Regions from separate parts of the Halobacillus amylolyticus genome, predicted to be linked through region 2. Evidence: riboswitches for the same ligand, from Rfam matches in the RefSeq annotation. Region 2 holds a riboswitch; the other holds the start of a gene.
What was found. Region 2 has a riboswitch for preQ1 ahead of queC (7-cyano-7-deazaguanine synthase QueC). Riboswitches for the same ligand answer to the same signal wherever they lie in the genome.
Positions count from the first base shown of each region.

Region 1: linked by a shared signal. The riboswitch ahead of queF (preQ(1) synthase) and the one ahead of queC (7-cyano-7-deazaguanine synthase QueC) in region 2 are both predicted to bind preQ1.

Region 1 is NZ_CP095075.1:2,681,117-2,685,548, reverse strand. It holds gene aldA (aldehyde dehydrogenase) at 1-901, shown strand, start outside; gene MUO15_RS13905 (AAC(3) family N-acetyltransferase) at 940-1,740, opposite strand; gene queF (preQ(1) synthase) at 1,849-2,346, opposite strand; PreQ1 riboswitch class I at 2,421-2,466, opposite strand; partial or broken gene acsA (acetate--CoA ligase) at 2,709-4,417, shown strand.
Region 2 is NZ_CP095075.1:1,487,956-1,492,387, forward strand. It holds gene MUO15_RS07820 (redoxin domain-containing protein) at 1-387, shown strand, start outside; gene MUO15_RS21900 (peroxiredoxin) at 366-548, shown strand; gene MUO15_RS07825 (hypothetical protein) at 823-1,296, shown strand; gene MUO15_RS07830 (hypothetical protein) at 1,293-1,799, shown strand; gene MUO15_RS07835 (hypothetical protein) at 1,824-2,333, opposite strand; PreQ1 riboswitch class I at 2,508-2,552, shown strand; gene queC (7-cyano-7-deazaguanine synthase QueC) at 2,684-3,349, shown strand; gene queD (6-carboxytetrahydropterin synthase QueD) at 3,349-3,822, shown strand; gene queE (7-carboxy-7-deazaguanine synthase QueE) at 3,815-4,432, shown strand, end outside.

The DNA of each region.
Region 1 (4,432 bases), 1.2 Mb from region 2:
GTTCACTAAAATTATCGCTGAAATGGATGAGATCCCTAAGGGCGTATACAATCTGGTTACAGGAACAGGCTCTGAGATAGGCAATGCATTGGCTAAGCATGAAAAAGTACAGATGGTAACGATGACGGGAAGTGTACCAGCTGGGACGAAAGTGATGGAAGCAGCTGCACAGAATATTACAAAGGTCAATTTAGAATTAGGAGGTAAGGCGCCTGCCATTGTCACTAAAAATGCGGACTTAGATGTGGCGGCTGAGAGTATTACAACATCAAGGTTAGCTAACAATGGACAGGCTTGCACGAACGCTGAGCGTGTGTACGTTCATGAGAGCGTAGCAGATGAGCTGATCGATAAGCTTAAGAAATCCTTTGAAAAAACAACTATAGGTAATCCGCGTGAAAATAAACAAGCTGATGTAGGTCCACTTGTAAGCGAGGATCGTCTAGAATCTGTTGCTACGATGGTCAAAGATGCAAAAGTAGATGGCGCCAACATAGTTATTGGTGGTGAACGTGCCGATCAAGATCAAGGTTTCTTCTATAAACCAACGATTTTGACCGATGTAGATCACGATTCAACGATTATGCAGGAAGAAATTTTTGGACCAGTGATCCCAATTGCTACGTTCAACACGTTAGGTGAGGCCATTGAAAAAGGGAATGATACCGAATTTGGATTATCCTCATCTGTTTATACTGAAGATATGAATGAAGCGATGCGAGTCGTTAATGAATTAAGGTTCGGTGAAACGTATGTAAACCGTGAAAACTTTGAAGCTGTTCAAGGTTATCATGCCGGTATGCGTAAATCCGGACTGGGCGGTGCTGACGGCAAACATGGCATGGAAGATTTCCTTGTCACCCAAGTGGTCTATATGCAATATAAGAATGATAAGCAATAAGAAAAAGAAGTTCCTCCTCACTCCCGAGGAACTTCTTTTTATTTATTTTTCAACCATTGTGTGGCGAAGTCCACGGACTCTGTCATAGAAAACAGCCGACATTGGGCTTGGCCTACATATCCTTTTATGACATGGTAGGAAGCTTCATAATCTTTGCCAATTGCATTAAATCGTTCTTCATTCATTTCAATATCCTTGTATGTAGCCCATTGCCGCTCCCCGTTTACAAGGAGCGGGGCACCTCTAGTCACTACTTTACACGTCTTGCTCCTGTATTCCGATAAGTGGAAGCTTGTATTTGAATCATAATTTACTCCTAGTAACAGGATCTGAGCCTCCGCTTCATAGGATTTACCTAATGGGGAATCGTCATTTAGTGAAAATGCAAGAGAATGGTCAGAGGTGAACTCTTCTGCATTTTTCCCCCAAGCAGATATAGAAAAAGCTGGGTGGTCACTACGATGAACATTAGGGTAACTCCTAAATAATTCAGAGAGGATACCTAGGAAGGTTACTGGTGTTTTTTTGATATCGAAGGCGGGCATCGTTCTCCTAATTGTTTCATGCCATTCAATAGGTACAGGTGGATTCTCCCATTCGATGGGGTCAGAGAGTGTTGGTGAATGAGTTTGAAAGATGATCGTTCCTTCCTCGGTCACCGTTTCCATCAAAGCTTCCAAGACAGCTTGTGGCCCACCGCTTACCCAACCTAATGATTTCATTGAGGCATGAACGAGCAAGGTGTCCCCTTTTTTTACACCCAGATTGTTTAGATCGTCTATTAAAGTGTGTATAGTATTCAATTTATTTGTTTGGTTGATCGTTTCTTGTTCGCTCATTCTATTCCCTCCTCTTTATTTACTATTATACAGAAAAAGGGAGCCTACCCAAGCAGGCTCCCTTCCTTATTTTAAATAGGTATCTACACTTCAGATACGGATCATTTTCTATCTATTATCTATTTTTTCAGGGTAAAGGTCATGATTCATTAAACGGTGTGTCGCCATTTGCTCAAATTTCGTGTCAGGTTTTCCGTAGTTGCAAAAGGGGTCAATAGATATGCCGCCTCGAGGTGTGAATTTACCCCATACCTCAATGTAACGTGGCTCCATCAGCTCAATTAGGTCATTCATAATCGTATTTACACTGTCTTCGTGAAAGTCCCCATGATTTCTAAAACTGAATAAATATAGCTTAAGAGACTTACTTTCTACCATTTTGATATTAGGAATATAGCTAATGTAAATGGTTGCAAAGTCAGGCTGCCCGGTTTTCGGACATAGAGTGGTAAATTCCGGACAATTAAATTTTACAAAATAATCGCGATTCGGATGTTGATTATCAAACGTTTCTAAGACTTCTTTGTTGTATTCAAATGAATAAGCAGTTCCTTGGTTACCTAACAATGATAAGTCTGTTAAGTTTTCATCGTTACGGCCGGTCATATGAAATGCACCTCTTCCAATTGTTGATTTATATAAAAAAAGCCGCTCCTCTAAGGGAGCGGCGTTTAATCGCTTCATCCTTAGTTTTTTATAGAGGGTGCTGCTAAGAACCTCTTCTACTCTGAAATGCTTCATCATTATATATAGGGTAGGGGTGATTGTCAATGTAAGAAAAAGATTAAATCCTAATTTTGTAAATGTCGTGCATATTACTTTAAAAATGTAATCGTTTCATCTAGAATAAAAGTAATTCACGAAATTTTTAGAAAATAATGGCTCTGTTTATATAATGTTTCAGGGCTTTATTAAAAAGGGAAAAGGAAACCGTTTGCAAAAAAATTCATTCTAATGAGGTGATTTTTATGGACATGAAACAAATTCCGGCAAGATCTGGAGAACACAACCTACAAAACTATCAGGATACGTACAAGAATTTTAATTGGGATGAAGTAAAAGAGAATTTTACATGGAGTAAAACTGGAAAAGTTAATATTGCTTATGAAACGATTGATAAGCATGCAGAAAATCCAGCAAAAAAGAATCAGGCAGCACTTATTTATACTTCGCCTGACCGAGAAGAGAAATTAACTTTTGAAGAATTAAAGCTGAAGAGTAATCAGTTCGCTAATGTGTTGAAAAAGCATGAGATTGAAAAAGGTGACAGGGTCTTCTTATTCATGCATAGGAGCCCAGAATTTTATGCAGCATTCCTTGGTATTCTGAAAACAGGCGCTATTGCCGGACCTCTTTTTGAAGCTTTCATGGAGCAGGCTGTTCGGGATCGTCTGGAAGATAGTGAAGCAAAAATGTTAGTAACGACCCCGGAATTGCTAGAGCGTGTTCCTCTCGAAGACCTTCCCGATCTTGAGAAGATTGTTCTCGTTGGGGGGACGGATCAGGTTCACATATTAGTTTTGAGGAGGAAATGAAGAGTGCTTCGGAACAGTTTGAGATTGAATGGGTAGATCTAGAAGATGGAATGCTGCTTCATTACACTTCAGGCTCAACAGGGAAGCCTAAAGGTGTCTATCATGTTCACAACGCAATGCTGCAGCATTATCAAACAGGTAGATGGGTTCTTGACCTGAAGGATGAGGATATCTATTGGTGTACAGCTGATCCAGGCTGGGTAACAGGTACGAGTTACGGTATCTTCGCTCCGTGGCTGAACGGGGTAACGAATGTGATTCGCGGAGGGCGATTCAGCCCTGATGATTGGTATGGTACCATCGCGGATCAGAATGTTTCGGTTTGGTATTCGGCGCCGACAGCGTTTCGTAAACTGTTAAGCGCTGGGGCGGAGACGGCTAAAAAACATGACCTTTCTTCCCTGCGTCATATTCTTAGTGTCGGGGAACCATTAAACCCTGAGGTCATTGCTTGGGGATTAGAGGCCTTCAATTTGCGTATTCACGATACATGGTGGATGACAGAAACAGGCGCCATGCTTATTTGTAACTATCCAACGTTGGAAATGCGTCCTGGCTCTATGGGACAGCCACTTCCAGGTGTAGAAGCATCGATTGTTGATAATGAAGGAAATGAACTTCCTGCTAATCAAATGGGAAACTTGGCGATTAAAGAGGGCTGGCCATCCATGATGCGGGCAGTTTGGAATAATCCAGGTAAATATGAGAGTTATTTTGTTAATGGCTGGTATGTTTCTGGAGACAGCGCCTACAAAGATGAAGATGGCTATTTCTGGTTCCAAGGTCGATTGGATGATGTCATCAATACATCGGGTGAAAGGGTCGGTCCTTTTGAAGTAGAAAGTAAGCTGATTGAACATGAAGCGGTAGCTGAGGCAGGAGTTATTGGTAAGCCGGATCCAGAACGTGGTGAAATCATTAAAGCTTTTATCACGCTGAGGGAAGGTTATCAGAAATCAGATGAATTGCTTGAAGATATTCGTCAGTTTGTTAAAACAGGCCTCAGTGCTCACGCGGCCCCAAGGGAAATTGAGATCACAGACACTATTCCAAAAACGCGCAGTGGTAAGATTATGCGAAGATTATTGAAATCATGGGAACTAGGGTTACCGACGGGAGATACTTCAACATTAGAGGAATAAGAGTCGGCGCACAGC
Region 2 (4,432 bases):
TCGATTCCTATAAAGGAAAGGTTCGTTTTATTTTCCCATCCGGCTGACTTCACGCCAGTCTGCACAACAGAATTTGTTGGCTTCCAGGGAATCTATGATCAACTAAAGGAATTAAATACGGAACTCGTCGGTTTAAGCATTGATAGTATCTCGTCACATATTGCTTGGATCCGCAACATTGAAGAAAACTTTAATACAAAGATTATGTTTCCTGTTATTGCAGATCTGAATAAAAATGTTGCAACGAAATTTGGCATGATTATGCCTGAGAGTAACGGTACTGAAACCTCCCGGGCTGTATTTGTAATCGATGACAAAGCCACTGTTCGCTCTGTTATTTACTACCCCTTACCACAGGGCGCAACATGGCCGAAATTGTTCGTCTAGTCGAAGCTTTAAAGACTACAGATGAACATGGGGACCGGACAAAAGGTGATCAAGTTATTGCCCCTCCTCCAAAAACACAAGAAGATGCCGAGAAGCGGGTAAACGATTCGAATTATGATTGTGTCGATTGGTGCTTCTGTAAAAAGAGTCTTGATTCATAAGTGAAACTTGCGGTATCTGTTATGATGCCGCAAATTTTCTTTTGAAACAAAAAGTGCCTCCCACAGTGTGTGAGCTGTGAGGAGGCACTTTTTGTAACTTACAGCAATCAGGGCTTCTCTCCATTACTCAAATTGGTGCGTTGCTTAATCGAATTTGGATAAGATCCCTGGTTAGTAGACACTTATTACCGGTAATAAAAGTAAAAGTGGGAGAGTACTCCGTATATTTTCTAGTCATGAACAAAGAATATGAACACAGAAATGGAGGGTATTTATGGGATTTGCAGTGTTTTTCTTTGTGGCATGGCTGATAACAGCTTTATTTTTCGTTACACAGAAAAAATTATCAATTACAGAAAACACCTTTGTCTTCATGTTCATACTTGTGATCAGTATTAATTGGACATGGATTATTTATGAAGGATTAAAATACATTAAAATAACAGAGCAGCCAATGAATTATACAGCTTTCTTATTTTTTAGAAGTTTAATTATTCCGATGCTATTAGTGATGCAATTAAACATGATTCATAAGACAAAAACTTTTGCCAGGTCTGTTTTAATAGCCATGGTGTCCATAGGCATATTGCTTTTACTAACCGGGCTTTCCCTCTACTTCGATCTTACGAAATATGTGAAATGGAACATTGGCTACGATATCTTATACTTTTCCGCACTTCATTTGATAGCATACTATTCCCACCAAATTTTCAGAAAGATTACCTATCGTGAGGTGAGTTACTCATGATTTTATGGGAGGTTTTTGATAAAAACGAACTATTTATATTGATCATGAATATAATTGCTTATTCCGTCTTCTTTCTACTCCCTAAAAAATTCACTCGTGAGATAACAGCATTCCTTTTATCATGGGGGTTCACGATTGGAATCTTATTTGACTTTACAATTGGTGGTGGATTAATTGATTATTATAAGCTAAATGATTCAAACCAATATGGAGTAAACGATCTATTTTATTATTTCACCTTTGCTCCCTTTGGCTACTTTTTTATTTATTTTTATGAATCATTTAAAATTAACCCACGCACACTTATATTGTATGTACTGGTGTGGTCACTCTTTGGTGTAGGGCTTCAGTGGATTTTCACCTTGGTCGATATTGTTACCTTTAAGAACGGATATAAACTTGTTTATTCTTTCCCGGTGTTCATTATCACCCAAACCATGACCGTCTATTACTATCAGTTGGTAAAAAAAAGCCGTAATACCCTAGAGTTTACTGAAAAGTAGTGTGGCTTTTGGAAGGTACGGAGTTCATCTATGCATAGATTCCGCCGCGTCTACCAGATCATTCAGCGAGTACTTCCCTTCGGCTTCTGCTGATATAATCATACCTAGTGTAATGGTTGAACCATCATCACCTTCCCATTCAAGCTGCTTAACTTGCTTTTCATCATTTTTAATTTTTGTTTCTATCCCATGAATATCTATCGTTTTATACGTTTCCTCACTATGGTCCTGGTTTCCATTGTGCCAATGAACAACATGGAGATTTGCCTCATTATTAGCAAACAGGAACTCTGTTCTAAATACATCACCTGACTTATCATCTGATGCGTCTGTCGAATCATAACTAAAATTTACATAAATAGGTTCGAACGGAAGTTGGTTAGGTATGGTTAAATTTTGCTGAACGTCTTTTGGAAGCTTTTCCACCTTCTCCTTAATAGCATTTGGGTGGTTTTCCTTGAGCTCTTGAAGACTCATTTCATAAGAACAGGCAGAGAGGAGTAGAACCACAAGCAGAATCAGGAGCTTTTTCATAGATACATCCTTCCAATCATAGGAATTTCAGTTGTATATTTATATGTACAAACATATTAATCATGCGATTTCCAAGAGTTTATTGGTATCTAAAAATCAAGTGGCTATGTTTTCTCTATCGTCTGTGATATAATCTTTCATATGCAAAAAGTTAATGACAAATCTGTTAATAATACAGGAGAGGTTCTAGCTACACCCTCTATAAAAAACTAAGGATGGAACTATACCTTGCCTTAGGTATGGTTTTTTAATGTTTTTTGGGTTAGTTGGATTCTCTCTTTCATTGATGTCTAGCTCCAAGCGCCTCTACTCGTGCGCTTTAAGCTTTTCCTTGAAAGGAGAATTTTTTTATGAATAAAAATAAAGCCGTTGTTGTGTTTAGCGGGGGACAGGATAGTACGACTTGTCTGTTCTGGGCTCTTGAAAAGTATGATGAAGTCGAGGCTGTAACATTTGATTATAATCAACGGCACAATGAAGAAATCGAAGTGGCAAGAGAGATTGCTGCTGATCTTAATGTGAATCATCATGTGTTGGATATGTCTTTGTTAAGCCAGTTAGCACCAAATGCCTTAACAAGAGATGACATTGACGTAAAAGATGGCGAGGACGGAGAATTGCCTTCCACTTTCGTACCTGGTCGTAATTTATTGTTCTTATCCTTTGCTTCTATTCTCGCAAAACAGGTCGGGGCAAAGCACGTGATTACAGGCGTTTGTGAAACAGACTTTAGCGGCTATCCAGATTGCCGTGATGTCTTTATAAAATCACTAAACGTAACATTGAACTTATCAATGGATGATCAATTCGTCGTTCACACACCGCTCATGTGGCTTGATAAAGCGCAAACGTGGGAGCTTGCTGATGATTTGGACGCCTTCACCTATGTTCGTGAAAAAACGTTGACGTGTTACAACGGTGTTCGTGGGGATGGATGCGGAGAGTGCCCAGCTTGCAAACTCAGACAAAACGGCCTTGAAACCTACCTCGATCAGCGGAAAGAGGTGAATCGCTAATGCATCAATATGGTTTTACCATTGTCGAGAACTTGCAAAAAATTGATGAAGATATTAAACGTCATGAATTGAAATATCATAACAGGCGTGTACTCGTCAGCAAAGAGTTTACCTTTGACGCCGCCCATCACTTACATTGCTATGAAGGAAAGTGCAAAAATCTCCACGGACACACGTATAAAGTCATTTTCGGCATTAGCGGCTTTGTTGATGAGATTGGCCTCGTCATCGATTTCGGTGATATTAAGAAGATTTGGAAAGAGCAAATCGAAATTCATCTTGATCATCGCTACCTAAACGATACGCTGCCTCAAATGAATACAACGGCAGAGAATATGGTCGTCTGGGTTTATGAAAAAATGGAAGAAGCCGTACAACAAGAACGAGACGATCTGCGGGTTGAATTTGTTCAGCTTTATGAAACACCCACAAGCTATGCTGAAGTAAGACGGGAGTGGATGGGTCATGAATAAGTTTCCCATATTAGAAATTTTCGGTCCTACGATTCAAGGGGAAGGAATGGTTGTAGGAAGAAAAACGATGTTTGTTCGAACAGCAGGATGCGACTATAGCTGCTCTTGGTGTGATTCCGCCTTTACGTGGGATGGCAGTGCCAAGGAAGAAGTCCATCGTTTAACGGCTGAAGAGATTGTGCAGCAGCTTCGAGAAACAGGCGGTGACCATTTTGACCATGTGACTATTTCGGGCGGCAATCCTGCCCTGCTCAAAAACCTTCATGAGTTGATCAACTCCCTTCACGAATTGGACATTGAAGTTGCACTTGAAACACAGGGCAGCCGCTGGCAAGACTGGTTTCTTACCATTGATGACTTAACGATTTCACCTAAACCCCCAAGCTCGAAGATGAATACAAATTGGCATGTGTTAGATGAGATCATTCAGCAGCTGGAAACCAATGATCGACTGTCACACACAAGCCTGAAGGTAGTTATTTTTAGTGAAGAAGATCTCGCTTATGCGGAACAGGTTCATCAAAGATATCCTTCCATCTCTTTCTTCCTCCAAGTGGGGAATGATGATTTAGAGGAATCTCAAGCCTCTCGCCTGGCTACAGATCTTTTA